DNA from 2 places in the Paenibacillus sp. FSL R5-0749 genome. Region 2 is predicted to be linked to the other one. Evidence: a T-box and tRNA genes for the amino acid it is inferred to sense, from the RefSeq annotation. Region 2 holds a T-box; the other holds one or more tRNA genes.
The links. A T-box is a leader RNA that pairs with one kind of tRNA and senses whether it is charged. The one in region 2 lies ahead of trpS (tryptophan--tRNA ligase), so its partner is inferred to be a tRNA-Trp.

Region 1 (16,357 bases), 1.9 Mb from region 2:
ACAATAGCCGTAATTCTGGCTTGTTCAGCAAGCTGTGCATTATGAGTAGACAATCGCTGGAGCGAAGATACCTGATCTTCCCACTTTTTTCCGATTCGTCCGAGTTGCTCACTTAAACGGCCCACATCATCATCGCCCAGATCAGGTACAGTGCGTGATAGAGAGCCCTTCTCCCACAGTAGAAGAGTTTCCCGCAGTAGTTCTAGCCGGCGTTTAACCCGATAACTCTGATAGAACCCAAAGACCGCTCCAATCCCAATCAGAAGCAGCAATAAGGCAAGACCCGATTGAATCAGATGACTCCAGCCTTTAAACGGAGCAAGATAACCATATGTATACAATACATACAAAATAACAGCAAGGACAATGAAAACCAGGAGGATCCCTTCACCCATACTTCGGGTTACCATGTCGGTATGTCGTTTTGTCTTCATCGGGGTCTCCTCCTTCTCTTCATCTATTTTACTACGGATTACTTATGCTTAGGTCGCCAACAATATAAGAAATGACAAATTTTGCTTTATGTTCACTGGATTCATAACCAGGAGTTCTCCATACTAATTTGTTCATCATGCCGCTATCTTGTTCACCATGAAGATTAATTCGGCCGAAAAGAACCGATGCTTCAATCTCCACACCATAATCTTCTGGCAGCGTAAGGCGAACATTCCCCATAACGCCTTGCAGCAGCACAATTGTTTGTTTCTCCTCCGGAATCGAAAGAGACAGATCGGCGTTAACTTCACCCATGGCATGCCACAGACTCATACTCCGTAACGTCCAGGATGATTGATCCCAGTAGTACCGGGCCATGAAATTCTGTTTTTTCATAACTGCTTCGTCCAGATGAATCTTTTTGTTTTTTGAATAAAAATAAGCTAAAGAAGCCAGTACAATCAAGAATACAATCATTAAATTATCCAGCAATAACAGTGCCGCACCAATGCCAAGATACCGATAACCTTTCCGAGTATCTCCTTTGCGGACCTGAAGCATTCCAACCGTTAACAGAATTAGTGCGGCAGCGGTCAGCAAGTTAATATTCTGATTCAATAACATCATTGTGCCAATAATAATAATGACAACTGCTAGCCATTTACTCTTCTTATTCATCCCCGCCGCACCTCCTCTGTAAGTTTATCTTTCTTTATTCAACGGAAAAGCCATACCAGGCAATGAAGTCCTGTATGGCTTAACTTTTGTTCTACCAACCGTACATTATACACGATTTATAGAATATCATATTGTCCACGGGGCGAACAGTTATTCTTTTGAAGTTCCGTTCGCTTCATTCTTGGAACCACTGCCCATTTTGTTTTTGAGGGCTTGTAATTGCTGATCCACTTTGAACTGTTTTTCCACATCTACAGGGTTCGTGTACGTGGATGATGTGTTGCGATATGGTGCACGAGCTACGTCCGCTTCAGCTTCCAGCTGCATGATTTTCTCTTCCATGCGGTGGAATCCTAGTGATGCGCCACCACTTTCAATGGAATGCAGGCTGTTAATGGAAGACATTTGTTTTTTGGCTTTTGCCATTTGTGCACGGGATACAAGTTCATTACGTTTGTTACGCATTTTGTAGAACTCATCTTTCATATCATGCAACTGTTGCAACAGGTCTTTTGCTTGTGCTTCGGACTGTGCATGCAGTTCATTATACTCCGTAATTTTTTGATCAAAGTAGATTTTCTCTTCCAGCAATTTGCGTGCCACTTCTTCCTGACCGTTGGCCAGAGCAGCTTCTGCTTGGGACTCACGTTGTACCGAAGTACGCTCCGCTTCGTCCAGACGTTGTTTCATGCGACGCTCATTCGCCATTTGTTTGGCAACTGTTACCTCTGCCTCATGAATCTCAGCCTCCATATCACGCAAGTACTGGTTCAACATTACAATCGGGTCCTCTACCTTATCCAACATATCATTTACCGATGCTTTCGTCATATCCTTAATCCGTTTAAATACTCCCATTTTACTTTTCTCCCTTCTCGTAACGAGATAATTTTTGGCGAAGCTCTTCAACTTCTTTTTTCAGTGCTTTTTTCTCGATATCTTTCATCATGGAATCAAGTTCACTTTCTTGTGGTGCACCTGCTCCGTAGGCATTGTTGTCATAAGAACGCGGACCGGATTGAGGTCTGCTGTTGTATCCAGGGCCGGGACCGAAGTTACCAGGACCTTGTTGATTGTGATTATTTTGAAAAGGACCTCTTGGCGGCTGATGATCATAGTTGTTGTATCCTCTGCCAGGACCAGGGCCCGGGCCGTAACCATACGGATCATAAGGCGGATACGGTTCCTTTGGCACCACCAGTGCTGCAATAAAGTATATTAACAACGACGTGCCGCCAGTTACGAAGATACTGATGACGAAGATGATACGCAGCAGGGTGGAATCCATTCCAATACTTTCGGAAATTCCGCCGCACAAGCCGGTTAACATCCGGTCACGCGTTGAGCGGTATAATTTGCTCATTTTCTTGCTCCTTTCGTTTACTTGTATCCTCTTACGTTGGGATCATAAGCATATGGATCAACGTGGTTGGATTCCTTTGGTACCACCAATGCAGCGATGAAGTAGATCAACAATGAAGTACCTCCCGTAGCAAAAATACTGATGAAGAAAATGATACGCAGCAGCGTGGTGCTCAATCCGAGATTTTCAGAAATGCCGCCGATCAAACCTGTTAGCATTCGATTACGCGCCGAGCGGTATAATTTATTCATGTGACTACTCCTTTCTGTCATTGTTCAATTTCTGTCTTAGGCGCTCCAGTTCCTTATCCAGTGTGGAGGATGACATGCTGCCAGTTACTCCTGAACCATCTTGGCCCATTCGCCGGATATCCCGGAGACTTTGTGCTTCATATTCGAGATCAGAGACTTGGTCATCCAGTCGGTTAAACATACGGGGTACACTCTGACCGTTGTGATTGCCTCTCTGGTTCATACGTTGTTGTAACTGAATCGTCTGCATACGAGCGTAGTAATATTGGCGTTTGCTGTATACATTCTGATATTCAACTTTGAGCTGGTCGATCTGTTCATCTAGCTCCTGTAATGCCGCATAACTTTGTGCATACAATTCATTGTACTGTTCCATTTTTTCCTCGTGGAGAATTTTCTCCTGCAAGGCCAGCTTAGCGAGATGCTCTTCTCCTGCTTTTAGAGCCATGGACGCTTGTTCTTCCCGTTTGTTCACCATACCTGCTGCCTGATCGGCTTGTTGTTTCATTTGTCTGGTATGACTTGCATATTGATGACGAAGTTTCTCGGCTTCACCGATGTCTTGGCGGGTCGAGACCAGGAACTGATCAATCAGTTTGACTGGATCCTGACTTTGCTCCAAATGTTCGTTTAGATTGGCTACGGTAATATCCCGCATTCGACGAAATACACTCATTATGTTCTGTCCCTCCTTTTCATAATCGTGAAAGCTTAGTACCGGCGATGACGACCGCGGTTATTGCTTAGCATTGAGATACCAAAGATGATTAACCCGATCGCGATGATCGGTCCGATCAACCATGCCAGTTTTCCCATCAGTGAGATGATACCGATGATAAGAACGATCCATCCGAGCATCACATTTCCTCGCTTGACTCCGTAGTACCCCAGTGCAATCATCAGGACCGGAATCAGATAACCCATTAAGTGTCCAAGAAGTGGAGTTAACTTTCCGAAGAGGAGTAGTGCACCCAATGCAATCAATACAATCGCCCAGCCATTTCCCTTATTCAATCTCATAATTGTTGTTCACCGCCCTTTCCATTCATTCATTTTAATGTGTTAAGTCATTTGTTCGTTTGTTTCTTGTTTTTTTGTTTCCGTGTTTCTTGTTTAACCTTATGTCCTTATTCTAGGGGAATTTGAGACTTTTCAAAACAGACCGTGGACGGTTTTTCATCCTAGACTCAGGTCGGGGATCTAGTTGGACCTTTGACTGTCCCTATATAAGACCAACGTTCCGCCCATGCTGAACAGCACTCAGGATACCTTCTATATCTCCGTATTCAGGCTACCTTTTACCCGAAATGAACCTGTAGAGAGAATGATGTCCATGTTTCTATTTACGTTCTCACTGCTATTACGTTTCTTATGATTCCGTTTAGAAGAGTCGGACCAAGCCGTTACTATAGTCTTTTCTGCAAGATCATCCGTCAGCAATCCCTTAACTCTGTTTCTATGCCCCTTTAAAAAATTACTTTTTTATCCAAATAAACAAATTTTAGATTGTTCTATATGTAAGCGTTTACTAAAATAGAAAGTGTTACTATTACTTATGTCAGGAGTGGAACTGGAACTGTGCGACCAATCAGCTATCTCCACAAAATGATTATCTTCGGAATCCTGTTAAGCACCCTGCCCATTTTATTAACGGGAATTGCTGCATTTATCTATTCATCGAACCAATCTGAACTGCATCGTACGCAGGCCAACAGACAGTTGCTGGAACAAATGCAAGCCAACGTAGAGCACAAACTCGCTACAGTCAGTTATATGCTTGATCAGGCCGTCCGCTCTCCAGTAACTCTCAGGTCCCTGTCTGCTTCTTCTTCACTACAAGGGAAAGGACCTTTACTTGCCGACAAGCTGCAGAGCGAGTTTCAACATATGAGGTCATGGGAACCTCTGCTGGATATTAGCCTGGTGAACCAATCTCAGAATTGGCTTATTGATCACGCCGGATTATATCGTAATACGGGTTTTCCACTCGCTCTTCCCATGAAGGAATTGATATCGGATACGCTCACCTCTGGGTGGCAGCTCTCCCCGTCATCGGTGTTCAGTAATGACGAGCGTTCACCCGGTACAGGCTGTATTTATCATATTGCCCTTGCGAGAACTATTCCGAATCTGAATACGTCTTCCGATGCTGCCCTCATAGCGGGAATTCCTGCATGCTCTTTGCAAAATACATTTGGAGAAGTCTCCTTAGGCAATACTGCCTCAGGACTGATCATTTTGAATCGGGAACAACGTATCTTGGTCCATCCCGATCCTGTATACATTGGACAACCGTTGTCTGCCATTGGATTACAGGATCGAGATACCGAAGCCAACATAGCCAAACTATCACCCATTCCATTTTCAACAGGCTTTGAAAAACGTGAAGTTAAGATCGCGGGTACACCTTATTCCCTGACGTATAGCCCTACTACCTTAAAAGGATGGACTTATGTCCTAATCTCACCTACGAACGTGCTGACACAAGAATATATCGATATTGGATTACACACTTTGTATATCAGTCTCTTCCTGCTTTTACTTTCATTATTGCTTGCCTGGCTCGGTTCCAAACGAATGCTTGTACCGATTCGGAAGCTCTTAACCCAACTTGGTGACAACAGGCTGTCCAAAGACGGAGGCACCTTCACTCAGCAACCAACTGAGCTGTCTGATGAGTTCGAACAGATTAGAGCAGGTGTGTCACAATTATCTGCATCTCGCTCCCAACTGGAGAACACACTCAATAAGCATCTTTTACAGATTCGCACTCATCTTATGATGAATCTGTTCCAGGGTAAAATCTCTGTTCATACTCTTCATGACACCCTGCATGAATATGGCTTCACGCGTCAGCTTCGGGAATGGCAACAAATTGCTGTTATCACACTACAGGCCGATCTCGTTAATCATACAAAATATAGTGCGAATGATCGTGACCTCCTGTTATTCGCTATTCAAAATATATTAGAGGAAACGGTGGTGCATGACCAACAATTGCTTCCCATTGTTATGGAACAAACGGTAGTCACGGTGATTGGCACTGTTGAAGAGGATCAATTTGTTTTTTCACAGCAGCTATATGTATTAACAGACCAGTTACAACAACAAATTAATAAAATTCTAGCTCTTCAAGTTAGCATAGGCTTCAGCCAGCCGCATAACTCCTTATACCACATTCCTCAGGCTTATTTAGAGGCAATGGAGGCACTGAAGCATCGGATGAAGCTGGGCCCAGGTATTATCTTTCAGTATGAGAACATTGATCATTATGCTCCCACTTGCTCCATGACCTACCCAGAATCATTGGAATATTCGTTGATCCAAGCTATTCAAAGTGCGGATGAAGTCCAGGCACCTACTCTTCTGCAACAACTTCTTGAAGTGATCTTTGGTATGGAGTGTTCCCCAGAAGAATATCAGGTGGCTCTTACGAGGCTGCTCACACATATTTTGCAGATGACTCAGGATTCCGGCATACGTCTCGGGCAGATCTCACAAGGCCGTGGATCGATGTTTCATGAACTTCATCGTTTGCAGTACGCTGCTGAAGTTGAGGAATGGTTTAACCATCAAGTCATCTTGCCCGTCATTCAGATTTTTAAAGCGAGACAGGTTGCCCAATATCAGCATATATCAGAGAAAATGATTGCCATGATTCATCAAGATTATGATAAGGATCTGACGCTTGAGCAGTGTGCCTTGAAGCTTCACTACAATGCCAACTACTTAAGTAGTGTTTTTCGTAAAGAGACAGGCTGTTCATTTAGTGAATATTTAACCAAGTACCGATTTAACATCGCTAAAAAATGGCTGGACGAAAGTGATCTAACCGTTAAAGATATCGCAGCACGACTTAGGTACAACAATCCGCAAAATTTCATTCGGTCATTTCGTAAATATGAAGGAATTACCCCCGGTCAGTATCGTGAGCGTAAGCAGAATGCAGAAGTATGCAGCAGGAAGTAAACTACGTGTTTCGTTTCGTGTCTCGTGTCGAGTTTCAGGCTTAGTTTTTACCGTGGTCTCGATATTGGATTTAAGTATTCCTTTAGCCCATATGTAGTTCATTGATTAAGCTTTATAGGCTCAAGGAATCGAGGACTTGGATCAATGCACTTTAATTTTTAATTAAAAAAAAGAGGGAGCAACGATCCTGCTCTCTCTTGTAATAACTTATAACTTACCTTCAAACTTCATCTGTTTCACATATACATCTTCTTGTGTGCCAGCGTGAGGCTTCCTAGCGTCATCTCAGACGTTAGACCACGTTGTTTCTCCCGATTGCTGGTTCTCCTTGAACACATAACAAGCCTATACGATTTATCGCTTATCCTTAATATGAACTGTTTTCATGTTTGGCTGTTCAAGTTGGATCAGAATCTTCCCGAACCTTGCTCCACGTGAGAAGGTCACCGTACGATCCTTGTATGTATCTTGGATGTATTTCTCAGCCAGACTAAGAGAATCTTCATCCGATGGTAACTCATACGTATTAAGCAATTCTGGCAGCTTGTCGATAATCTCTTCCACTGGTACTTCAAATGAGTTAACTTCTCTCGTAATGATCATAGTGTATGAATAACCCTTTAAATACAGTAACTGTTGAATATATCCCATATCACCGGCCTTGTATGTAGAAGTTACCCCCAGTACATCCTTAAGTTCATCCATTAATGTGTGTTCCTTCTGTCCAGCCATAGTGCTTATATACACATACTTCCGGGCACAGTTGATCGCCTGCTCGATCGTTTCCCAATCTGACATTGCCGGACACATGGATGCAAATGCAAAGTCATATTTCTTCTCCCAGCCCTTATCTTCAATGGCGATTTCCTCATACCGTTCTTTAACGATTTCGATATTAGATTCAAGAGCTGTAGGTATCGTCTCTTTCATCAGGGAGACAAGCAACTCAGATGGTTCAACTGCAGTCACAATTGCTCCCTTCTCTGCAAAAGGAATGGTGAATATGCCCGAAGCAGCTCCAATGTCCAAAATGGATAATCCCTCGAACTCCACACCTTGGTTCTCAATCCAATTCATAATACGCTCGGAACGTTGCTTCCCTTCTTCAGAGAACGACTGTACATGATAATCCCTAGCCCATCGTTCAAATGCTTCTTCTGTATTAAATGGGGCGCTTTTCTTTTTATATTTTGGACTTCTCGGACGATTTTTCCATGCCTCTTCCCATACAGAAAGATTAAATAACAGATCGGTATCCGATACATTTTTTTCATTATTCACTTTGCTTCACTCCCTCTAAATTAAAGACTTTACTTATCTACAATATACTGAATATAATCATACGTCAATGTTTATTAAAGTCCAATATTCTTTACTGTACAAAAATCTGTATAAAATAAAATAGCCCTACACATTGCATAAGCAACATGTAGGGCTATTCAATATACCGGCGAGAGGACTCGAACCTCCACGGTTTCCCACTCGATTTTGAGTCGAGCGCGTCTGCCATTCCGCCACGCCGGCACATACTGGAGGCGCCACCCAGATTCGAACTGGGGATAAAGCTTTTGCAGAGCTGTGCCTTACCACTTGGCTATGGCGCCATATTTTGGAGCGGACGACGGGAATCGAACCCGCGACCCTCGCCTTGGCAAGGCGATGCTCTACCGCTGAGCCACGTCCGCATAATGGCTGGGGATATAGGATTTGAACCTATGCATGACGGAGTCAAAGTCCGTTGCCTTACCGCTTGGCTAATCCCCAATAAAAAATGAAAAAACAAAGGGGCGATCGAGGGGAATTGAACCCCCGAATGCCGGATCCACAAACCGGTGCGTTAACCACTTCGCCACGATCGCCACAAAAGGTTAAATTTCTTAAAAGTTAATTGGCAGGGGCAGCAGGAATTGAACCCACACCAACGGTTTTGGAGACCGTTGTTCTACCTTTAAACTATGCCCCTAAAAACTGGTGGAGGATGATGGATTCGAACCACCGAACCCGTACGGGAGCAGATTTACAGTCTGATGCGTTTGGCCACTTCGCTAATCCTCCAGGATTACATGGTGCCGGCGAGAGGACTTGAACCCCCAACCTACTGATTACAAGTCAGTTGCTCTACCAGTTGAGCTACACCGGCATATTAAATTGTTTTAAAAATGGTGGCTCGGGACGGAATCGAACCGCCGACACGAGGATTTTCAGTCCTCTGCTCTACCGACTGAGCTACCGAGCCATAATAAAGTCTAATCTTAATTCCTTACACTTTATATAGGGCATCAGTGCCATACAGCAGATGTAGTGAACAGTTTGCCTCATGTAAAGATTAAATGGCGGAACCGACGGGATTCGAACCCGCGATCTCCTGCGTGACAGGCAGGCATGTTAGGCCAACTACACCACGGTTCCATAGTACTTTCACAAGGAAAGTTAATTGCGGGGGCAGGATTTGAACCTGCGGCCTTCGGGTTATGAGCCCGACGAGCTACCGGGCTGCTCCACCCCGCGTCGTTAAAAAAAATATTATGGTGGAGGCTGAGGGGATCGAACCCCCGACCCTCTGCTTGTAAGGCAGATGCTCTCCCAGCTGAGCTAAGCCTCCGAACAACACATTTATGATCATATCATAATCTTGTTGTAAAAATCAACTTCTTTTTTTGAAGTTAATATGACCCGTAGGGGATTCGAACCCCTGTTACCTCCGTGAAAGGGAGGTGTCTTAACCCCTTGACCAACGGGCCTTGTTATTATGGCGGAGAGAGAGGGATTCGAACCCTCGAGACGCTTGTGACGCCTACACGATTTCCAATCGTGCTCCTTCGGCCAGCTCGGACACCTCTCCATATGGCTCCCCGAACAGGGCTCGAACCTGTGACAACTCGATTAACAGTCGAGTGCTCTACCAACTGAGCTATCAGGGAATATGCTTCAGAGTTGGTTCTCTGAAAACTAGATTCGAAACGAAACATGCGAACTATCACTTGCTATTGGATAAGCCCTCGACCGATTAGTACTGGTCAGCTCCATGCATTGCTGCACTTCCACCCCCAGCCTATCTACCTCGTCGTCTTCAAGGGGTCTTACATACTGGGAAATCTCATCTTGAGGGGGGCTTCACGCTTAGATGCTTTCAGCGTTTATCCCGTCCGTACATAGCTACCCAGCGGTGCTCCTGGCGGAACAACTGGTACACCAGCGGTACGTCCATCCCGGTCCTCTCGTACTAAGGACAGCTCCTCTCAAATTTCCTACGCCCACGACAGATAGGGACCGAACTGTCTCACGACGTTCTGAACCCAGCTCGCGTACCGCTTTAATGGGCGAACAGCCCAACCCTTGGGACCTACTTCAGCCCCAGGATGCGATGAGCCGACATCGAGGTGCCAAACCTCCCCGTCGATGTGGACTCTTGGGGGAGATAAGCCTGTTATCCCCAGGGTAGCTTTTATCCGTTGAGCGATGGCCCTTCCATGCGGTACCACCGGATCACTAAGCCCGACTTTCGTCCCTGCTCGACTTGTAGGTCTCGCAGTCAAGCTCCCTTATGCCTTTGCACTCTTCGAATGATTTCCAACCATTCTGAGGGAACCTTTGGGCGCCTCCGTTACTCTTTAGGAGGCGACCGCCCCAGTCAAACTGCCCACCTGACACTGTCCCCGCACCGGATTACGGTACCAGGTTAGAACCTAGATACGATCAGGGTGGTATCCCAACGTTGCCTCCATGGAAGCTTGCGCTCCCACTTCAAAGGCTCCCACCTATCCTGTACAGATCGTACCCAAATTCAATATCAAGCTGCAGTAAAGCTCCATGGGGTCTTTCCGTCTTGTCGCGGGTAACCTGCATCTTCACAGGTATTAAAATTTCACCGGATCTCTCGTTGAGACAGCGCCCAAGTCGTTACGCCATTCGTGCGGGTCAGAATTTACCTGACAAGGAATTTCGCTACCTTAGGACCGTTATAGTTACGGCCGCCGTTTACTGGGGCTTCGGTTCACAGCTTCGGATTGCTCCTAACCACTCCCCTTAACCTTCCAGCACCGGGCAGGCGTCAGCCCGTATACTTCGCCTTACGGCTTCGCACAGACCTGTGTTTTTGCTAAACAGTCGCTTGGGCCTTTTCACTGCGGCCCCCTCGTGCTATTCACACTACCGGGGCACCCCTTCTCCCGAAGTTACGGGGTCATTTTGCCGAGTTCCTTAACGAGAGTTCTTCCGCGCGCCTTAGAATACTCTTCTCGCCTACCTGTGTCGGTTTGCGGTACGGGCACCTTCACCTGGCTAGAGGCTTTTCTTGGCAGTGTGAGATCATGACCTTCGCTACTACAATTTTCGCTCCCCATCACAGCTCAGCCTTACAATGTGCGGATTTGCCTACACATCAGCCTCACTGCTTAGACGGACATCCATCAGTCCGCGTCACTACCCTACTGCGTCCCCCCATTGCTCATAACGGCTTACGGTGGTACAGGAATTTCGACCTGTTGTCCTTCGACTACGCCTTTCGGCCTCGCCTTAGGTCCCGACTTACCCTGAGCGGACGAGCCTTCCTCAGGAACCCTTAGGCTTTCGGCGGATCAGATTCTCACTGATCTTTTCGTTACTCATACCGGCATTCTCACTTGTATAATGTCCAGCGCTCCTTACGGTACACCTTCAACCCTTATACAACGCTCCCCTACCCCTGATGCAAGCATCAAGCCATAGCTTCGGTGGTGTGTTTAGCCCCGTTACATTTTCGGCGCAGAGTCACTCGACCAGTGAGCTATTACGCACTCTTTCAATGGTGGCTGCTTCTAAGCCAACATCCTGGTTGTCTGTGCAACTCCACATCCTTTCCCACTTAACACACACTTGGGGACCTTAGCTGATGGTCTGGGCTGTTTCCCTTTTGACAATGGATCTTAGCACTCACTGTCTGACTCCCGGAAGTAAGTCTATGGCATTCGGAGTTTGACTGAGCTTGGTAACCCTTGCGGGCCCCGCACCCAATCAGTGCTCTACCTCCACGACTCTGTTTTCCGAGGCTAGCCCTAAAGCTATTTCGGGGAGAACCAGCTATCTCCGAGTTCGATTGGAATTTCTCCGCTACCCCCACCTCATCCCCGCACTTTTCAACGTGCGTGGGTTCGGGCCTCCAGTGCGTGTTACCGCACCTTCACCCTGGACAGGGGTAGATCACCCGGTTTCGGGTCTACGTCCACGTACTATGTCGCCCTATTCAGACTCGCTTTCGCTGCGGCTCCGGCTCTTCACCTTAACCTTGCACGGGAACGTAACTCGCCGGTTCATTCTACAAAAGGCACGCCATCACCCCTAAAACGGGCTCTGACTTTTTGTAAGCACACGGTTTCAGGTTCTATTTCACTCCCCTTCCGGGGTGCTTTTCACCTTTCCCTCACGGTACTGCTTCACTATCGGTCGCTAGGAAGTATTTAGCCTTGGCAGATGGTCCTGCCGGATTCATACGGGGTTTCACGTGCCCCGCACTACTCGGGATCCGTCTCGGAGGGAACAGACTTTCAACTACAGGGCTTTTACCTTCTTTGGCGGGCCTTTCCAGACCTCTTCGCTTAACCGGTTCCTTTGTAACTCCATGTGAGACGTCCCACAACCCCAAAGAGCAAGCTCTTTGGTTTGGGCTTCTCCGCGTTCGCTCGCCGCTACTGACGGAATCACTATTGTTTTCTCTTCCTCAGGGTACTTAGATGTTTCAGTTCCCCTGGTATGCCTCTACACAACCTATGTATTCAGTTGTGAGTAACTGGAAATTACCCCAGCTGGGTTTCCCCATTCGGACACCCCCGGATCAAAGCTTGCTTACAGCTCCCCGAGGCAGTTTCGTTGTTCGCCACGTCCTTCATCGGCTCCTAGCGCCTAGGCATCCTCCGTGTGCTCTTAGTAGCTTAACCATATCGCTCGTGTTCGAGCTGTCACTCCGCTTGTTTTGGACTGCGTCCAAAGCCAAAAGTCGTTCCATTTCGATCACTCGCTCATGCAATCTACCGTTTTTATTGAAACTTGTTTACACAAGTTCAGCTAAAAAGGAATGTTCTAATTCGCATTTACTTTCGTTTCGATATCTAGTTTTCAAAGAACAAGCTCCATGCAAAAGCAAGCTGTTTGAGAGTTTGAGCTCTCAAAACTGAGCAACGAGTGAGTAACTAGCCGACCTGGCTAGTTTGTGCAGATCTAGTCTGCTATTTGAATGTTTCCGTTACAGGAAACGATTCTCCATAGAAAGGAGGTGATCCAGCCGCACCTTCCGATACGGCTACCTTGTTACGACTTCACCCCAATCATCTATCCCACCTTCGGCGGCTGGCTCCTTGCGGTTACCCCACCGACTTCGGGTGTTATAAACTCTCGTGGTGTGACGGGCGGTGTGTACAAGACCCGGGAACGTATTCACCGCGGCATGCTGATCCGCGATTACTAGCAATTCCGACTTCATGCAGGCGAGTTGCAGCCTGCAATCCGAACTGAGACCGGCTTTTTAGGATTCGTTCCACCTCGCGGCTTCACAGCCCGTTGTACCGGCCATTGTAGTACGTGTGTAGCCCAGGTCATAAGGGGCATGATGATTTGACGTCATCCCCACCTTCCTCCGGTTTGTCACCGGCAGTCACCTTAGAGTGCCCACCCGAAGTGCTGGCAACTAAGATCAAGGGTTGCGCTCGTTGCGGGACTTAACCCAACATCTCACGACACGAGCTGACGACAACCATGCACCACCTGTCTCCTCTGTCCCGAAGGAAAGATACATCTCTGCATCGATCAGAGGGATGTCAAGACCTGGTAAGGTTCTTCGCGTTGCTTCGAATTAAACCACATACTCCACTGCTTGTGCGGGTCCCCGTCAATTCCTTTGAGTTTCAGTCTTGCGACCGTACTCCCCAGGCGGAGTGCTTAATGTGTTAACTTCGGCACCAAGGGTATCGAAACCCCTAACACCTAGCACTCATCGTTTACGGCGTGGACTACCAGGGTATCTAATCCTGTTTGCTCCCCACGCTTTCGCGCCTCAGCGTCAGTTACAGCCCAGAGAGTCGCCTTCGCCACTGGTGTTCCTCCACATATCTACGCATTTCACCGCTACACGTGGAATTCCACTCTCCTCTTCTGCACTCAAGTCACCCAGTTTCCAGTGCGATCCGGGGTTGAGCCCCGGGATTAAACACCAGACTTAAATGACCGCCTGCGCGCGCTTTACGCCCAATAATTCCGGACAACGCTTGCCCCCTACGTATTACCGCGGCTGCTGGCACGTAGTTAGCCGGGGCTTTCTTCTCAGGTACCGTCACCTTGAGAGCAGTTACTCTCCCAAGCGTTCTTCCCTGGCAACAGAGCTTTACGATCCGAAAACCTTCATCACTCACGCGGCATTGCTCCGTCAGGCTTTCGCCCATTGCGGAAGATTCCCTACTGCTGCCTCCCGTAGGAGTCTGGGCCGTGTCTCAGTCCCAGTGTGGCCGATCACCCTCTCAGGTCGGCTACGCATCGTCGCCTTGGTGAGCCGTTACCCCACCAACTAGCTAATGCGCCGCAGGCCCATCCCCAAGTGACAGATTGCTCCGTCTTTCCAGTTTCCTTCAGGCGAAGAAAACAATTATTCGGTATTAGCTACCGTTTCCGGTAGTTGTCCCAAACTTGAGGGCAGGTTGCCTACGTGTTACTCACCCGTCCGCCGCTAAGTCTCAAAGAAGCAAGCTTCTTATCAACTCCGCTCGACTTGCATGTATTAGGCATGCCGCCAGCGTTCGTCCTGAGCCAGGATCAAACTCTCCAATAAAGTATTGAAAAGAGCGATAAGCTCATTTTGAATCTGACGAGATTAAAATCTCAATTGTGCTCCAGTCGATCCAAGCCAAGGCTCGTCTCCAACTTTCGCGTTCACTCTGCAAGCAGAATATTTACTCACTCGTTGTTCAGTTTTCAAAGATCAAACACGATTTGTTTCACTTCTTTTTCGTCTCAACCAAGTTTCGGCGGCGACTTAAATAATGTATCACATTTCGTTTGTTTTCGTCAAGAACTTTTTTTAATTTCTTTTTTTGATGCGTTAGTTCTTCACTTTTCCTCTGAAGAATTTATCGTTTGTTGGCGATAATCTCGTTTGAGGAACGAAATATAATGTATCATATATCGTGAATCAGAGTCAACATTTTTTTATAAATTATTAAACAAACAAAAAAGGAAGGTTTCCCCTCCCTTATGCGATCAATTATTGCCAGACTTTTGAAGAAGATTATGTTTCTATCCAATACCGAATTTCCCGACCCTCTCCTTCGATCGATGGCCACCCTGGCGATTCTTTTACTATAGAACGAAAGACCAACTTGCGTATAACCAGAGGTAGATCTTCTCGAACGAATCTTAACTGCGGATGATGAACAAGTTCATTGATGCTCCAAGGCTCCTTGCGACTCCTTAACACACGTAGCAGCAGCTCTGAGCATTCACTCATTTTGGACATTACCGAAAACTCACAGGCAAGCAGTACAAGCTCTACTCTCTGCTCCAGTGTCTCCGAGCTTACCGTAAGCTCTTGGTATAGTTTCCACAAAGCACGATCCAGATTCTGCACATGTGTCCAGACGGCATGATCTGGGTATATCCCCTGTTCAATCAATACAATTCTTGCCCAGTTGCCCAGAGCTTCTAATACATTGTAGTAGGCATCTACAACATGACCTTCCTGGATATGACGTTTCGCCTCCACATACATCCTCAAGAAACTGGTGAATTCATGCAGGAGCTTCTGCTCACGTAATTCTGTACCAAAGGCAGACAGTTCTTGTCGCAAATCGCTTAAGGCACTGTCCTCTTCCCATATAATCTCACCTTCAATCAGACACTCGGTGAGATTATTGTGATTCCCGGTAACTATACTACTCTTTAATTCATGACGGCTTGCATAGATCATTTGATAACGAAGATCACCATATCTGTAATGTCCCACCGCCGATTTTAATTGATCATCATTATGAACAACAAGTACCAATAATTCGAAATCTTGAATTAGGGAGCCGTGGAATCGCTCTCCCGGGTGGGAATAAGCGATAGCCCCAACTGCCCCTGTCTCTTCCGACTGTTCGGACAAAAAAGCAAGGTTCTTTAATTCCACGATTCCCTCCATACATTTCATGGCAGATAAGCGCCAAGTCAGTTATAATGTAATTCTACATCCAGACTAAAGTTTCCTTCTTTTCCAGGTCCGATACTACTCATACGATAGGAGCATTTTTCATGATTTTTAAATCAGCAAAAATTAATGCTTTTCGCACTTGGGGATTACTACTGACCATGCTAGGGATGGGCCTAATGATACTGGGAACAGCAGGAATTGTTTTCTGGGGACATGCTGGCAAGGTATTCGCAGCTGTAGGACTTGTCATCGGATTAATCGCCATGATGGCCAGTCTAGCCATTTATTTCTGGGCGGGTATGCTCTCCACCAGCGCAGTACAAGTCGACTGTCCGGAATGCGGGAAGTTAACCAAAATGCTGGGCAAAACGGATCGATGTATGTTCTGTCATACCATCCTCACCCTGGATCCTAATAAGGCCAATATGACCAGTCAACAACTGAAAGCGCCTTCCACAACAGTTCCCCCCACTGATGGTTAGCACGAAATGATCTCCAACCGCTAAATGTCTT
Region 2 (16,357 bases):
ACGAGTGCAGGCGGGTCTACATTTTCAAGCAAGATCTGGAACAGATTATGTGCAGGGCGTGTTAGGATACGATCCATCTCGCCTTTGACGATATACCGCTCACTGAATCCCCACAGATTGATAAAACAACTGAAGATGCCATAGGGCACCATAAAATATCCATAAACAAAGAGCACTTCACTCTCACTCCAGCCGCCCAGGTTATCCGTATGGCGAAAGACCACAAAGATAAAGATCAGGTTGGTTGCCTGGAACAGCAGATCCGATAGGATCTCCACCCAGAAATCAGCACGGTACGTGAGTCGTGTTTTCATGTAGTTCTTCAAATATTCCCAGATCAGACCCATATAGTACATTCTGTTATCCCCCTTGCACGAACAGACGCTTGCGCGCCTTACGCCAGATCAGTACCATCGGAAGTAGCAGCAAGGCAAACCAGAACACCTGAATACCGAGTACATTCCAGATAGCGGTACCTTCCACTCTTCCCGTGAAGACCGAACCGGGCAGATACGTAATGGCCTGAAAAGGCAATACCTTCATCACCGCGGACATCCAGCCTGGATACAGACTGATCGGGATGATGAGACCGGAGAACAAATCAACCACGACGCGTTTCATGCGCATCATGCCTTCATTATTTTCCACAAAGAATGCCGCCAGTCCCGTGATCACATTAATCTGGGAATTAATGAGGAAACTGAAGAACAGCATGACGAGAAAGCCAATCCACGCCGACGGCGCCGTAGGCAGTTCAACCGGGAACAGCAGAATGGCAATGAGCATCCCCGGAATCATGAGGAGCAGGAAGCGGAAAATGCCTTCGCCAAGACCCTGCATCATTTTGACCATAACGTAATTGATTGGCCTGATGAATTGAATCGCAATGGAGCCATCCCGTATGTCTGCGGCAATCTCTCGGTCCAGGTTGTTAAAGTAAAAGGCACGTGCCATCCAGGATACAGCGATGTAGGTTGTCATCTGTGCTGCCGTAAAGCCGCCAAGTTCACCACTGCTGCCATAAATGGCTTGCCAGGTAAAGTAATACACGCCGATATTCAGCGTATATATCAAAATGCCAGAGTAATAATTCACCCGGTATGCCAGCATCGTTAGAAAACGGATGCGCATGAAATCAATAAAGGCACTATTCATCTTAGGATACACTCACCGCTTCTTTCCCTGCTCCCACAATCTCGGGACGCTCGGCGGAACCGGATTGGTAAATACTGCGCACAATCTCATCCGTGTTGATCTCGATAATCTGAATATCGGTAATATCGGCTTGTCCAACGACACGTCCGAGTACATCCGAAACGTTCAATTCCAGTGGAATCCATACGGATGCAGACAATTCATTCTCTACCGTCCAACGTACAGGTAACGCCGCAGTCCATTCCTGCATCTGACTCATGTTGTGAGCTGAACCGAACTTGAAGCGGATTTCCCGTTCCTTGCCCCATTGGGACTTCAGATGATCCAGACCTCCATCATAGATGATGTTACCCGCATCAAGCATGATCACCCTGGAACATAGGGCCTCAATATCCTGCAAATCATGGGTTGTGAGCAGAATGGTTGTTCCATGCTCCTTGTTCATGTCCTTCAAGAAATCCCGAATTTCCGACTTCACCACAATGTCCAAACCAATGGTTGGTTCATCCAGAAAAACAATACTCGGGTTGTGCAACAATGCTGCCACCAACTCGCAGCGCATACGCTGACCAAGACTGAGCTTGCGCACCGGACGACTGAGCAGGTCCTGAAGCTGCAATCGCTCAACCAGTTCATCCAGCCTTTTCCGGAAATCGACCTCTCCTACACGATATACTTTACGCAATAAATGGAAGGATTCGATAACGCCAATATCCCACCACAATTGACTGCGCTGACCAAAAACAACACCAATATTCTGTACAAACTTCTCCCGTTCCTGATACGGAACATATCCACCAACCGATATTTGCCCTGAAGTAGGCACCAAAATGCCGGTCAACATCTTGATTGTTGTTGATTTACCGGCACCGTTCTCCCCGATATATCCGCATATTTCGCCCTGCGGAATCTGAAATGAAATATCATTTACAGCCAATACCTCCTGGTATTGACGTGCAAACAGGTCCTGGAACGCGCCCTTCAGCCCACCTCGGCTTTTCTGGACGCTAAACGACTTGCGCAAATCTTTGACATCAATCGCCAGCATGATTATACCTCACTTGGATTTTGTTGAAATTGCTTGTAGCCCAAAAAGAAATTATAATGGTATCAGTCAAAATTCAGCAATACCTGAACTCGTTTTTTATTTCATCTCAAATACAAAGGAGAGCTAGCATGACCAGAAAGACGAAGAGAACCATCTGGATTTCTCTTGCCGCCTTCGTGTTAATTGTCGGAGGAGCTGCGGCATACTATTTCGGTTCTATTCTCAATCAGTTGGACGGTTTGGCAAAAGACGGTGACGAATCACCATTCGCCGGTATCGAAAATGTGGAGAAAGTCAATACACCTGACCCACCCAAATGGGAAGGCACAGAGACGGTCAATATTCTCGTTATGGGTGTCGATGCGCGCGGATTGAAAAAAGGTGAAGTTCCCCGCTCCGACAGCATGATGGTCGTATCGCTCGACCCACTTACCAAAAAAATCAATCTATTCTCCATTCTGCGCGACACATACGTCGATATTGACGGGTATGGTAAAGAGCGGATCAACACTGCCATCACCCATGGCCCGAATGCAGCGATGCAAGCTGCCGGCGACCTGCTCGGCATTCCTGTACAGTATTATGTGTATACGGATTTCCAAGGATTCATCAAATTGGTGGATGCCGTTGGCGGTGTTGATTTTAATGTGGAGAAAGACATGCACTATACAAGTAAAGCAGACAATAACGAATACGATATTGATCTCAAAAAAGGGTATCAGCATCTGGATGGCGAGACAGCTCTCATGTACGTTCGTTTCCGTCATGATGCGATGTCGGATTTCGCTCGTTCCGAGCGTCAGCGTGAATTGCTGAAAGCTGTTACGGCAAAAATGCAGTCCACCACTACCATAGCCAAACTGCCTGCCATTCTGGAACAGGTTAATCCTTACGTAGATACGAATCTGACACTCTCCGATATGTGGAAGCTGGGTGGACTCGGATACCAGAGCAGCATGAACGGCAGTGAGCAGATCCCACCAATGAACCTGTTGAAAGAAGAACGTACAGCAGGTGGTGCGCAAGTATTAACGGTTACAAATGAAGAAAAATTGAAGCAGCATATTCAGGATATTATTCACCCGCCTGCTACAACAGATGATAGTACGACCAGCACCGAAGATAAAACAGCCAGTGGTGACGATCAGAAGTCAGAACAACCGGCTCAGTAATCTAAACATGCAGAGGGCAGCCATTACGCTGCCCTCTCGTTGTGCCCGGCTATACTATTATGAGAAAATCATCATATCTTTCTGTGGCTTGTACCTTTATTATATTTTGAATTACGAAAGGAAGTTATCTTATGAAACCATCACGTTCCCGTTCCGAGCTTCTATACGCAGAAGCACTTGAACATATTGTAGGAGGGGTGAACAGCCCTTCACGCTCGTTTAAAGCCGTTGGCGGCGGTGCACCTGTATTTATGAAAAAAGCCCAGGGCGCCCACTTCTGGGATGTTGATGACAACCGTTACATTGATTATCTGGCCGCTTACGGTCCGATTGTTACAGGACATGCCCACCCTCATATTACGCAGGCAATTACAGAAGCTGCAGCCAATGGAGTACTGTACGGTACCCCGACTGAATTAGAGATCAAGCTTGCCAAAATGCTGAAGGAAGCCATTCCTTCTATGGATAAAGTACGCTTTGTTAACTCCGGTACAGAGGCGGTCATGACTACGATTCGGGTAGCTCGTGCCTATACCAAACGTAACAAGATCGTTAAATTCGCCGGATGTTACCATGGTCACTCGGATCTGGTGCTTGTGGCGGCCGGTTCTGGCCCATCCACGCTGGGTATCCCGGATAGTGCCGGCATTCCTACCAGTATTGCGCAAGAGGTCATCACCGTGCCTTACAATGACCTGGATAGCCTCAAAGCTGCACTGGAGCACTGGGGTGACGATGTTGCCGCAGTCATGGTTGAACCGATCGTTGGCAACTTCGGTATGGTTATGCCGGAACCCGGCTTCCTGGAAGGTCTCTGTGCCATGACACGCGCCAACGGCTCACTGGTTATTTATGACGAGGTGATTACGGCTTTCCGTTTCCATTACGGTTCCACACAGACGTATGCCGGGCTCGATAATCATGCGGAGATTGAACCGGATCTGACGGCTCTTGGTAAAATTATTGGTGGCGGCCTGCCCATCGGTGCTTACGGCGGACGCAAACACGTTATGGAGCAGGTTGCTCCGCTCGGCCCGGCTTATCAAGCGGGAACGATGGCTGGTAACCCTGCATCCATCTCGGCGGGTATCGCATGTCTGGAGGTCCTGCAAGGCGCAGGTGTATACGAGGAGATGGAACGCCTTGCTATCGACCTGACAGCAGGTCTGCAAGCTTCTGCTGACCGTCATGGGATTGCACTGACAATCAACCGGATTCGCGGTGCATTCTCCACCCATTTCTGTGATCACCCGGTGACGAATTACGATCATGCTCAAGACACAGACGGAGAACGGTTCGCTTCCTTCTTCCGTCACATGCTGGACCGTGGCATTAACCTCGCTCCATCCAAATATGAGGCTTGGTTCCTGACCACGGCTCATACAGACGAGGATGTTCAGGCTACATTGGAAGCCGCAGAAGCTTCCTTCAAGGCAATGGCTCAGGAATAACCCGAACAATTAATTCTTCAGATGTAATACAAAATAGTTGAGAGACAGCAACTACGAAAAGAGGCGTCCAACAAGTGTTCAACTTGTGCGGACGCCTTTGTTTTTTTACAAATAGGGGTGATTGGTTTACATAGGGTTAGGATGAGATGTTATGCAACATCTTCAAGCGTAGCTTATTAATAGGGTGCACTGTTATGATCCTGCCATTACTTAACTTATCTCTGACTGATCTGCAGCTTCAAAATTTCCTCTCGGATCACCTGCATCCCTTCCTCGATTCGCTGCTTCGGCACATTGGAGATGTTCAATCGCAACATCTGATCCTGATGTACCTGATAGGTTCCCTCTGGATAATACCGTTCAGTCGTATCAACGATGACTCCGCGCTTTTGAAGCCGGGATAGCAGAACACGAAGCGGCATATCACCCGCCAAAGGTAACACCGTATGCTCTCCTCCTGTTCGAGGAGCGTCCATAAACGGAGCAAAGTCTGGATAGGCGTCCAGCTGCTCCTGCACCGTGTGCATCCGGGCAGCATAACGGTTACGAATCACTTTTCTGTGATGAGCAAACATGCCGCTATGGACATAGATCTCCAGAGCAGCTTGAGACAGGACGGAAGTGTCGATATCAAGCATTTTTTTGTAAGCACCAAAAGATTGAATGAGTGGTAAAGGCAGAACGGCTACACCAATACGCAAGCCTGGAAACAGAATTTTGGAGTAACTCTTCAGATAGATGACCCGGCCTTCCGTATCATAGGACCATAGCGGGTCCTGTTTCGTATTGTCCTCCAGATCAGACAGATAATCATCCTCCACCAGATACACATCGTACCGCTGAGCAAGCCGGATCAGTCTCTTCTTCTCCGCAACCGTTAACGATGTACCAATCGGATTGTGAAAGCGTGGCATGACATAGAAAAACTTGATCTCTTCCTCTGCGAACTGACGTTCAAGCGATGCCCAGTCAAGCCCATCTTGGGTACGTCTCACACCAGCAATAGGTACATTTAATCCACCCAATAGGGAAGGCATATTGTGATAGGTCGGTAGTTCAAGCATTACTGTTCTTTTTCCATTGGGAAAAGGCATCAACGCAAGTACAGCCAGCGCCTGTTGCACACCTGATGTGATAAAGAACTGCTCTGTTCTTGCAAAAACCTGATAATCCGCAAACTGCTTCTGCAACAGCAGAATTAGCGAAGGCAATCCCTGATCTGTTCCATACATAAACAACTCTGCCTGTTTCTTCTCCATCGCCTGATCCACGCAATGACGAAAGTCCGCATAAGGGAACACCCGCGGATCCGGAGCAGCCGAAGCGAAGTCCAATGCTCCCTGCCAGTCCATATCCTGAGCACCTGTCCCGTTCTGTACGGCATAATAGCCGGATTGAGGGATGGCGTACACCAAATGCCGCTGTTCCAACCATTCATATGCACGAATTGCTGTGCTTACACTGCATTGATACTGTTCAGCTATAACTCGCACGGCTGGCAGTCGGATGCCCTTATCTGCCCACTGGCGACGATCCTGCTGCTGCATCTGTTCCTGAATCCATTGCTTTATAGCTTCGGCAATCACTTCATATTTTCTCACCGCACCCACTCCTCTCCTATAACTGTACCGATACAGTTTAACCTTTTATCTATTGTAGCACGATGCACCCGGCAGTATATTGAATAAGGCAAGCACGTGCCTTGAACCTGACATATTTCAGGATGATAAAGATCATACGCTATGACAAATGTATTGGAGGAGCATTCATGAACACAGCACATACTCGGGGATACGCATATATCGCAGCTGTATTGTACGCGGCTATTATCGGTCTATCTTTTCTATTTGTTAAAATGACGGTCACTGTTGCACATCCCATTGATGTGCTTGCCCACCGATTTGCGTTGTCGCTAATCGTTGTTAGCATTCCTGTCGTTTTGGGTTGGATCAAAATCCGACTGAACCTTCATGATCTGTGGCGAATTATTCCACTTGGGCTGTTATCTCCCGTCCTATTTTTTGCCTTTCAAGCCTTTGGACTCGTCTCGTCCAACTCATCGGAAGCGGGTATTATTCAGGCTATGGCCCCTGTTTTCACTCTCATTCTCGCTTCTGTCTTCTTGAAAGAACGAACATCCACCCTGCAGAAGCTATTCCTGCTGCTGTCTGTCGCTGGAGTTGTTTTTATTTTCATGATGCAAGGTAATGGCATGTCTTTGGGTAACCTGAAGGGCATTGCATTATTGCTGTTATCCACGGTGTGTTTTGCAGGTTATGGCGTACTTGCGAGACCATTAACCCAGAAGTACAAACCGATGGAATTAACATGGGTCACGCTGATGGTTGGCTGTGTTGTATTTAACGCAGTCTCCTTGGTCCGACATGCTTCAAGCAGTTCCATGATGGACTACATCAAACCACTGGGAGATGCCTCCTATCTGGGTGCCCTTGCTTATCTGGCGATCCTCTCCACCATGATCTCCACCCTGCTTGCGAGCTATGCCCTGACCCATCTGGAGGCGTCCCAGATGAGTGTATTCAGCAACCTGTCCACACTCATCTCCATCGTAGGAGGTGCATGGATATTGCACGAACCTGTTGGTAGTCATCACTATATTGGTGCATTGTTGATTATCGCAGGTGTGCTTGGCACCAATATGAGCGGTCGCAAACATAGGCTGGTCAGTGGAATCAAAGAGTGATATAATTCTGGAAATTGTAAACATTTGTTATCCGCGATGATGAAGAGAAGTACATATGTCAGGATGCTACAGAGAGCCGGCGGCTGGTGGGAGTCGGTGCATCGGATATGTGGAAATGGGCTTCGGAGTTCCAAGTTGAACAAAGTCTGTATCCTTTCCTAGGAATACATACTTTCAGTAGGCGAGGCGGCATGTCCAGCCGTTATCCATGGACAGGATATCGATAGGCATGGAAGCTCATAAAAGAGCTCCTGGTAGATACCTCATCCGTATCCCTCAAGTGGGCCGCAACAGAGCGGCCAATGAAGGTGGCACCGCGAGGCACAAGCTTCGTCCTTTATTCTGTTCCCAACCGGGGAATGAGATAAAAGACGAAGCTTTTTTGATTTTTTTGCAGGCTGAAAGGAGGTGATGGTCGTGGAAGACGGCTGGTGGCGACAGCTCAATGTTGAAGAATCACAAAACCAAAGGAGAATAAACCATGAACAAAAAGAAGGATATTATTTTGACAGGAGATCGGACTACCGGACAACTTCATCTCGGCCATTACGTAGGCAGCCTGCGCAGTCGGGTACAATTGCAGGAAGAGTACAAAACCTATATTTTACTGGCAGATGTTCAGGCACTCACCACCCACTATGATCAACCTGGCCTGATTGCAGATAGTGTTCATCAAGTCACGCTTGATTACCTCGCCGTAGGCATTGATCCGAACAAAGCTACCCTGTTCATTCAATCCATGATTCCGGAAATTGCGGAATTGACTGTGATCTTCTCCATGTTTGTTACCGTCAATACACTCCGGCATAATCCGACTATCAAGAGCGAAGCACGTGATCGCGGATATACCGACCTGTACTACGGATTTCTCGGATATCCGGTCAGTCAGGCTGCTGATATTGCATTCTGTAAAGCCACCCTTGTTCCAGCAGGGGAAGATCAGATTCCTCACATTGAGACAGCACGAAAATTGGTTCGCCGGTTCAACGAGTTATACGCTCCCATTCTCCCAGAACCCCGCATTTTGACCGGAGAGCGGCTTGGAGGGCTGGATGGCGTTGGTAAGATGAGCAAAAGCATGGGCAATGCGATCTCATTAAATGCAAGTCCTGAGGATGTAAAAGCTAAATTGATCAAGGCCAAGACAGATCCTGCCCGCATCCATCGTTCCGATCCGGGACATCCGGATATCTGCCCTGTTTTTGCCTATCATCAGCTTTTCCGCAAGGAGAACGCAGTCGAAATACATGCCAGTTGTAGTCAAGGCCGGATTGGATGCAAAGATTGTAAACAGATCGCAGGTGAAGCCATCAATGATCTGCTTGCTCCTTTTCGCGAACGACGTAATTATTATGAACAGCGTGATGATCAGGTGAAAGAGATTCTTATCGAGGGTACCCGTGAGGCTAGAAAAGCGGCCCAGGAAACGATGTTAGAGGTAAGAGATGCCATGGGCATTCGTTATTTCGACTGACGGTATGAAGGGCTTCAAACACGTTAACACTGCTGAGGACAGTCTAATGGGAAAAGGGGACTCTTCAGCATGAAACGAACACAGCCTTCTTTTTTACAAGCCATGATGTTGATCATGTTATCCGTTGGCTTGATCAGCCATGTTCTGATTATTCCTGCCCTTTTGGCTGCGGCCAAAAGGGATTCTTGGATTTCCGTCCTGCTATCTGCCGGACCATTTCTGATATTCGCGCTAATGCTCGCTTATGTCTCTCGTTTCCTTCAGCATCAAACGCTGCATGATTGGTTAACTTCCCGTCTCGGAAAGCCCATTGGCATGTTATTTCGAGTTGGTAACAGCCTCTTTTTTCTCAGCGTCATCTACTTCACCCTGCACGATACCACGGCTTGGGCTAAAACGAACTATCTGACCGAAACGCCCGTATTGGTAACCAGTATTGCCCTGATGTCTCTCTGTGCCTACGCTGCGTATAAAGGTATTCGCTCGCTGGCCTTTACCGCAGGGTTAGTCCTGCCACTAGTTGTCTTGTTAGGTTTCTATGTTGCTATCGTAAATACCCAATACAAGGACTACAGCCGTCTGTTGCCTGTTCTTGAACATGGATGGCATCCCATTCTTAATGGCATGGTCTACAGTCTTGCAGGCATGTTTGAACTGCTGTTCATCTGGTACATCCAGCCTCATCTCACCAAACGTATACGTGTATGGCAGTATCTGATGCTCGCACTCATTCTTGTAGGACTAACTGTCGGCCCACTCATTGGGGCGATTGTGGAATTCGATCCTTTTGAGGCTGCCAAAATGAGATATCCCGCCTTTGAAGAATGGCGAATTGCCTCTTTGGGCAAATACATTGCCCAGACCGACTTCTTTTCCATCTACCAATGGCTGGCAGGTGCATTCACCCGAATTAGTCTTGCCATGTATATTGTAGTAGAAATATGGAATATTAAGAGCTCTACCAAAAGGCTTATCAGTTGTATCTCGTTGGGTGTCTTCTTTATCCTGACCATGTTGTATCCTCTGGATGATATGACCTTCGAAAAGCTTCTGGTCGAATACATATTCCCGTTCAATCTCATATATCTGAGCGGACTTGCGATTATAGCAACGACGGTTGCCTTTATCCATTCACGCCATCAGAGGAGGAAACATCATGGAGCATCAAAAGATTGACACCACGTCCCATGAAACACTGCTTGCCTCTTTGAAAGAGCAGTTCAATCCATGCGCAGATGTTGTTATTCAGACCTTTCCTGTCAAAGATGAATCCGATCAGCCAGTCATCTTACTGTATTGCGAAGGGCTTGTCGACGGTAAACAAATCAACCAATTTATTATCCCACGTTTAGAGCGGCACGCCCTAATCATTGAGGAATCACATCCCAAAGAGTTGGGATTAACCTTAAATCCGATTGAGGATATCACCAATTTCAAGAAACTTAATCTGTTGATTTTTAGTGGACAGCTATTGATCATCTTTGATAACGGTGTTCAAGCCTGCAGTCTGGATATTGCTGATATTCCAGGACGCAGTCCAGAAGAATCAGCTATTGAGACCTCAGTTAAAGGCCCTCGCGATGGATTCACCGAAGAACTCACGACCAACGTCGCCCTTATTCGCAAACGAATGAAAACATCTTCGATGTGTTACGAGAAATATGTCAAAGGCGGTCGTACTCAAACTGCCATTGGACTACTGTATGTAAAAGATATTATTAATCCAGACATTCTAAAAGAAGCACGACACAATCTGGATCAAATTGAGATTGACGGCATTATAGGTAGCTCCATCATGGAGCGAGCTGTCATGGGAGGGGTTCGGAGCATCTTTCCGCTCACGGATAACACTGAACGTCCTGATTTTGTTGTCGATTCCCTGTTAAATGGACGTTTTGCCGTTCTCATTGAAGGTTCTCCAGTAGCGGTCATCGCGCCAACTACACTTTTCAATCAATTGAAATCTCCTGAAGATAGGAGTACACCCTTTTTCATCGTTACCTTCGAACGAATCTTGCGCATCTCCGGACTGCTGATTGCCTGTTTCTTCCCAGCCTTCTATATTGGGCTGACCAGTTTCAATGTGGAACAGATACCGCTACCGCTCTTGGCTACAATTGCTGGTACTCGAATGGGCCTGCCTATGCCTGTGACACTGGAAGCATTTCTAATGATTTTTATGTTCGAGCTATTCAACGAAGCTGGTCGCAGGTTACCACGTGCATTGGGCCAGACCGTCAGCGTGGTCGGCGGGCTTATCATTGGGGATGCCGCTATTCGCGCAGGGATTACGTCTCCTACCATCATAGTCACGGTAGCCATTTCAGTTATCTCCAGCTATATTCTCGTGAACACCGTGCTGAGCGGAGCTACCGCCCAGGTTCGGATCGGGATGCTTCTCATCTCTTCCATTCTTGGATTATTCGGATTCATGATTGGACTATTCGCCCTGTTGGTTCACCTTGTATCCTTAGAATGTTATGGAGTGTCTTATCTGACGCCCGTCTCTCCCTACATTCCAGGAGATTTCACGCAGGCCGTATCCATGCCACCGTCCATGAATAAAAATAAGCGTCCGGAAGCACTTCACACCCAAGATTCAACTCGTCGGAGAAAACGCCCATGATCCGATGGACGTCCATGACTTGCCTACTTGTGGGGTGCTTGATCCTGCTAACCGGATGCTGGGATTCCAAGGAAGTGCAAAGTATTAACTTCATCACAGCGATAGGAATAGACTATGTGGACAACCAATATATTGCGTATGCCCAATTGATAGACTTCTCGAGTATTGCAAAACAGGAAACACCAACTTCCCGGGAAACAAGGGACATGTGGATAGGACGAGGCAAGGGTACAACTCTGAGCATGGCTATTAATGACTTGTATGAAACATCACAGCAGCAAACGCTCTGGACTCATGTTAAGGCCATTGTTTTATCAAAAAATGCTTTGGACGGAAAGTTGGAGGATATATTTAATACGTTGCTGCATTCAGGTCAACTGAGATATACACCTTGGATTTATGCGACTGAGCAGGACATTCCGGAAGTACTATCCCCTTCTGCGCTGCTGAACCAATCCGCCCAGACCATTGAGATATTCGAACCCATGAGGCTATACAAACAGCATTCGGGTTACGAACCTATTCGGCTACATCAGCTTCTCGATGGATTACGGGAACCAGCTTCCGTCATTCTCTTACCTTCGGTCTCCACAAGGAATGAGACGTGGTTCAATGGCGATAAAAACCCACCTCTGGTTAGAATGGATGGATTTTATGTCATTTCCCAAGGCAAAAGTCAGGGTAGAGTTGCAGGAGCAGATGCAGACGGTACACGATATGTGAAATATAAGCGTGTTCATCAATATCCTTTGTACGTGTATGGGAATGGCGGAAAGACTCCTGATTTAACCCTGATGCTTCGTAATCCCAAGACCAGAATCACGGCCAGGAAACAAGGAGACGGCGTCACATTCGATATGGTTACCTCGGTCAAAAGTTCCATCACCGAAGACCATGGAGCCCCGCGCACGCCACACGCCATGGAACAAGAAGCGGAAAAACAGATCGAATCCGAGATTCGAGATACGTTCGAAAAAAACAAGTCACGCAAGATTGATTCATATGGTCTTGCAGAACATCTCTATCGCCACAATCTACCCTTGTGGCAGCAAGAGGTCTCTCAACGGTCTGATCCCCTTGAGCGTTTCAAGCTTGGTAAAGTGGAAGTGCATGTGGATATCCTTAATGCAAGCACGTATAAATACAGTAAATAAAAGAAGACCTGTGACCTGCATGGTCTTCTTTTGGGTTTGAATTTCGTGCCAAGTTGATACGTTATTTTAATGGATAAGCCATGACACTCATCAGAGCCAATTCTGGCTGGGTGGTGTCCAAACGACTGTACTGAATGATGACTGGGATATTGCTTGAAACCGTGATGGCATAAGGTACGCCTGACGGGATAGACTGCTCTCCCGATTGTAGCGATGCGGTACGAATATGTTTTGTTCTTCTCGCTGGCACCTCCGCCACAATATCTTCGAGTGGTTCTCTGTCTTCAAAATAGATTGTGATGTTCAGTTCCGCATCGGCGGCACCTGTGTTTAATACACAGATGCTCTCGTGACTTTCCAGTGTGCCGCTGCTCTCCGGCGGGATGTAGCCATCAGGGATAACCCAGTAGGTATGACCTGTGGCTGTCGGATCGTTCTTATGGGCTGATGCACCTTGTTTGGTCGGCTCCAATGTCATTGAAATATATCCTCCAATCATTAAGTTAAAATCGGGTGGGCTCGCACGGTAGTCGCTCCGATGGACGGATCGGGCTGTGGGCCGCTGTTGGCTCGGGATTTCTTTGGCTCATTCGCGGGGGCAAACTCTTAAAAATCCGGTGGGCTCGCACGGTAGTCGCTCCGATGGACGGATCGGGCTGTGGGCCGCTGTTGGCTCGGGATTTCTATTTTTTCCCCCTCATCAGGGGAAATCCCGCTCCAAAGGCGGACGCTTCGCTCCCTCTACCCGATTCCGTCCTCCTCCGCTGCTATGCTCGCCGAACTGATTTTAAAAAATTATTGCCTTCGCTCTTCGCTGGGCAACTTTTTGCTGGCTCGTTACTTCGTTTAACTCGCTACCGTTTTTAAACCCTGAATAACTCGCACGGCAGTCGCTCCGGTGGACGGATCGGGCTATGGGCCGCTGTTGGCTCGGGATTTCTATTTATGCCCCCTCAGCAGGGGAAATCCCGCTCCAAAGGCGGACGCTTCGCTCCCTCTACCCGATTCCGTTCTCCTCCACTGCTACGCTCGCCGAACTGATTTAAAAAAATTATTGCCCTCGCTATTCGCTGGGCAGCTTTTTGCTGGCTCGTTACTTCGTTTAACTCGCTACAGTTCTTAAACCTTAAAATAACTCGCACGGTAGTCGCTTCGATGGACTGATCAGGCTATGGGCCGCTGTTGGATCGGGATTTCTATTTATTCCCCCTCAGCAGGGGAAATCCCGCTCCAAAGGCGGACGCTTCGCTCCCTCTACCCGATTCCGTCCTCCTCCGCTGCTATGCTCGCCGAACTGATTTAAAAAATTATTGCCTTCGCTCTTCGCTGGGCAACTTTGTTTCGCTCGTTACTTCGTTTAACTCGCTTAATAATTAAGGGCATGAACCTACCGCAGATACATCTGCAATGGTTGTAATTGCAACTCGCGGATGGCTTCTGCCACCTGCTGGGCAAGGCGGCGGGCGCCGCGTTCTTGAAAATGCGTGTTATCCTCCACACCCGAAGGGAAGTTCACATACTCTCCTGGCAGCACCCACATAAAGTCGTCCTTGGTGCCCTCAACGCCCGCCTGCTCGAACAGACGGCGGCTGCGCTCAGCCAGATCGATCAGCGGTACACCTTCCTGTTCCGCCAGCTCACGTACGGCGATGATATAATCGCCATGCGTATCAGTCAATGTGCCATCATCCGCGAAATAACGACGATGCACCGGGGTTATGAGCACCGGACGTGCCTTGGCTTCACGGGCAGCATCGATATACTTTTTCAAATATTCCTTATATGTTGTGAATGGGTCGGTCCCACGTTCAGGGTCCGGCTTCTCATCGTTATGTCCAAATTGAATAAACAGAAAATCCTCGGGTTTGATTCGCTCCAGAATAGCGCTGAGCCTGCCTTCATTCATAAAGCTGCGGGAACTGCGCCCTGACTGGGCATGATTATCCACTGCCACATCATGTTTGAACTGTGCTGGCAATAGCTGGCCCCAACCACAATACGGATACCCACTTTCCGGCTGGTCCGTTACGGTTGAATCCCCGGCAAGAAATATAGTCATGGTCTGATTCGCAAGGGTGATCTCTAACGCATTAATTCTTGGCGCGGGACCGGAGAATGACAGACGAAGTCTGCCGCCACGAACAACGACCGAGAATCGCATCTCTGCAAATTGCCCAGGAAGTGTACGAATGGTTGGCAGTACAAGCCTGCCCTCACCAGCTTTCACACGGGTTACTGTCTCAGCCAATTCATCACCTGCAACAAGTAAAACTTGATAGGTTCCATCGGGAACATCCACAATGAAGGATGCTTTGAGCGGAATACAGAAGCTCGAACGCAATCGGGCAGACATGGTTGTCTGCCCCGGGTTGTTATGATGTTGTTTCGTGGAATTCGACACGTCATCATCTCCGATGCGTTGTTTCTCATACACCAGAGAACCCGCTTCGAATCCGTATCCGTCTCGTTCCTCATATGCGGTTGTTGCAGTTACTTTCAGATAATCCCCTGTCTCATCTGCTCTTCCCGAGTCCGGTCCAAAGTTAAACTTCCAGCTGGTCACGGACACTGCCTGGCCCTCTGCCGCTGCCTCCATGGCAACGGCCTGACGATCCTGAGCTTTATTCAAAAGCGATAACCTCCTTGGTTAACTTTCGTAAACGTTCAATCGGGCAAGATACGAAGATATACAGTTAAGCCTGCTTATCCTTTCAATCCGCTGGTACTCATCCCTTGAACAATTTGTTTCTGGAAGATGAAGAACACAGCTACAACCGGAACCAGACTGACGATGGACATCGCGAACATTGCGCCCCAGTTGGAAGCAGATTCGCTATCCAGGAACATTTTCAGTGCCATCGATACGGTATATTTCTCAGGCGAGTTGAGGTACAATACCGGACCGAGCAGATCCTCCCATCTCCAGTAGAAGGAGAAAATTGCTGCAGTTGCCAGAGAAGACTTGATCAGCGGCATAATAATCTGAATATATAATCTGAATTTGTTACATCCATCGATGGTTGCAGCCTCATCCAGCTCCTTCGGAATTGTTCGAATGAACTGTACCATCAGGAAGATGAAGAACGGCATTCCGAAGAATGTAGGGACAACAATTGGCAGAATCGTATTCAGCCAACCGAGCTTCGTGAAGATAATGTATTGAGGAACCAAGACCACGTCATGTGGCAGCATCAGCGTCAACATCATAATGGAGAACCAGAAGCTACGACCTTTGAAGCTAAGTCTGGCAAAACCAAAAGCGATCAGCGATGACGATATCACAGCACCGATGGTAGATATAACTACAATTACAAGGGAGTTGGTGATGTAATCCATGAACGGTCTTCCTGCTGTGCCTTTCCAACCATCCACATAGTTACTCCAGATCCACTCTGCTGGAAACAGGGTATCTGCGGTAACAAAGATCGTACGACTTTCCTTGAATGAACTGAAGAGCATCCAGAGTACGGGATAGAGCATCAGGAGGGCAAGAGCTGCAACGAACAGGTGATACACGGGCCATTTTACATTTTTCCATACCATCATCGTTACTTCCCTCCTTCAGATTCGTAG

Region 1: it encodes a tRNA-Trp, which carries the amino acid that the T-box ahead of trpS (tryptophan--tRNA ligase) is inferred to sense. The anticodon was not compared.

Annotation. Positions count from the first base shown of each region.
Region 1 covers NZ_CP152005.1:5,612,575-5,628,931, forward strand. The annotation lists gene MKY85_RS25045 (sensor histidine kinase) at 1-434, opposite strand, end outside; gene liaF (cell wall-active antibiotics response protein LiaF) at 466-1,113, opposite strand; gene MKY85_RS25055 (PspA/IM30 family protein) at 1,264-1,971, opposite strand; gene MKY85_RS25060 (PspC domain-containing protein) at 1,973-2,476, opposite strand; gene MKY85_RS25065 (PspC domain-containing protein) at 2,494-2,727, opposite strand; gene MKY85_RS25070 (PspA/IM30 family protein) at 2,732-3,403, opposite strand; gene MKY85_RS25075 (hypothetical protein) at 3,439-3,747, opposite strand; gene MKY85_RS25080 (helix-turn-helix domain-containing protein) at 4,306-6,696, shown strand; gene MKY85_RS25085 (methyltransferase domain-containing protein) at 7,051-7,977, opposite strand; tRNA gene MKY85_RS25090 (tRNA-Leu) at 8,142-8,220, opposite strand; tRNA gene MKY85_RS25095 (tRNA-Cys) at 8,227-8,300, opposite strand; tRNA gene MKY85_RS25100 (tRNA-Gly) at 8,307-8,381, opposite strand; tRNA gene MKY85_RS25105 (tRNA-Gln) at 8,386-8,460, opposite strand; tRNA gene MKY85_RS25110 (tRNA-His) at 8,483-8,555, opposite strand; tRNA gene MKY85_RS25115 (tRNA-Trp) at 8,586-8,659, opposite strand; tRNA gene MKY85_RS25120 (tRNA-Tyr) at 8,666-8,751, opposite strand; tRNA gene MKY85_RS25125 (tRNA-Thr) at 8,761-8,836, opposite strand; tRNA gene MKY85_RS25130 (tRNA-Phe) at 8,857-8,932, opposite strand; tRNA gene MKY85_RS25135 (tRNA-Asp) at 9,028-9,105, opposite strand; tRNA gene MKY85_RS25140 (tRNA-Met) at 9,131-9,204, opposite strand; tRNA gene MKY85_RS25145 (tRNA-Val) at 9,223-9,298, opposite strand; tRNA gene MKY85_RS25150 (tRNA-Glu) at 9,366-9,437, opposite strand; tRNA gene MKY85_RS25155 (tRNA-Ser) at 9,447-9,538, opposite strand; tRNA gene MKY85_RS25160 (tRNA-Asn) at 9,542-9,617, opposite strand; rRNA gene MKY85_RS25165 (23S ribosomal RNA) at 9,684-12,608, opposite strand; rRNA gene MKY85_RS25170 (16S ribosomal RNA) at 12,937-14,488, opposite strand; gene MKY85_RS25175 (nucleotidyltransferase-like protein) at 14,945-15,823, opposite strand; gene MKY85_RS25180 (DUF2614 family zinc ribbon-containing protein) at 15,946-16,326, shown strand.
Region 2 covers NZ_CP152005.1:744,724-761,080, reverse strand. The annotation lists gene MKY85_RS03535 (ABC-2 family transporter protein) at 1-356, opposite strand, end outside; gene MKY85_RS03530 (ABC-2 family transporter protein) at 361-1,155, opposite strand; gene MKY85_RS03525 (ABC transporter ATP-binding protein) at 1,157-2,203, opposite strand; gene MKY85_RS03520 (LCP family protein) at 2,332-3,375, shown strand; gene MKY85_RS03515 (glutamate-1-semialdehyde 2,1-aminomutase) at 3,507-4,826, shown strand; gene MKY85_RS03510 (PLP-dependent aminotransferase family protein) at 5,042-6,427, opposite strand; gene MKY85_RS03505 (DMT family transporter) at 6,595-7,530, shown strand; T-box leader at 7,558-7,871, shown strand; gene trpS (tryptophan--tRNA ligase) at 8,012-9,004, shown strand; gene MKY85_RS03495 (endospore germination permease) at 9,074-10,180, shown strand; gene MKY85_RS03490 (spore germination protein) at 10,161-11,630, shown strand; gene MKY85_RS03485 (Ger(x)C family spore germination protein) at 11,627-12,784, shown strand; gene MKY85_RS03480 (sensory rhodopsin transducer) at 12,846-13,262, opposite strand; gene MKY85_RS03475 (rhamnogalacturonan acetylesterase) at 14,172-15,413, opposite strand; gene MKY85_RS03470 (carbohydrate ABC transporter permease) at 15,488-16,327, opposite strand; gene MKY85_RS03465 (sugar ABC transporter permease) at 16,333-16,357, opposite strand, start outside.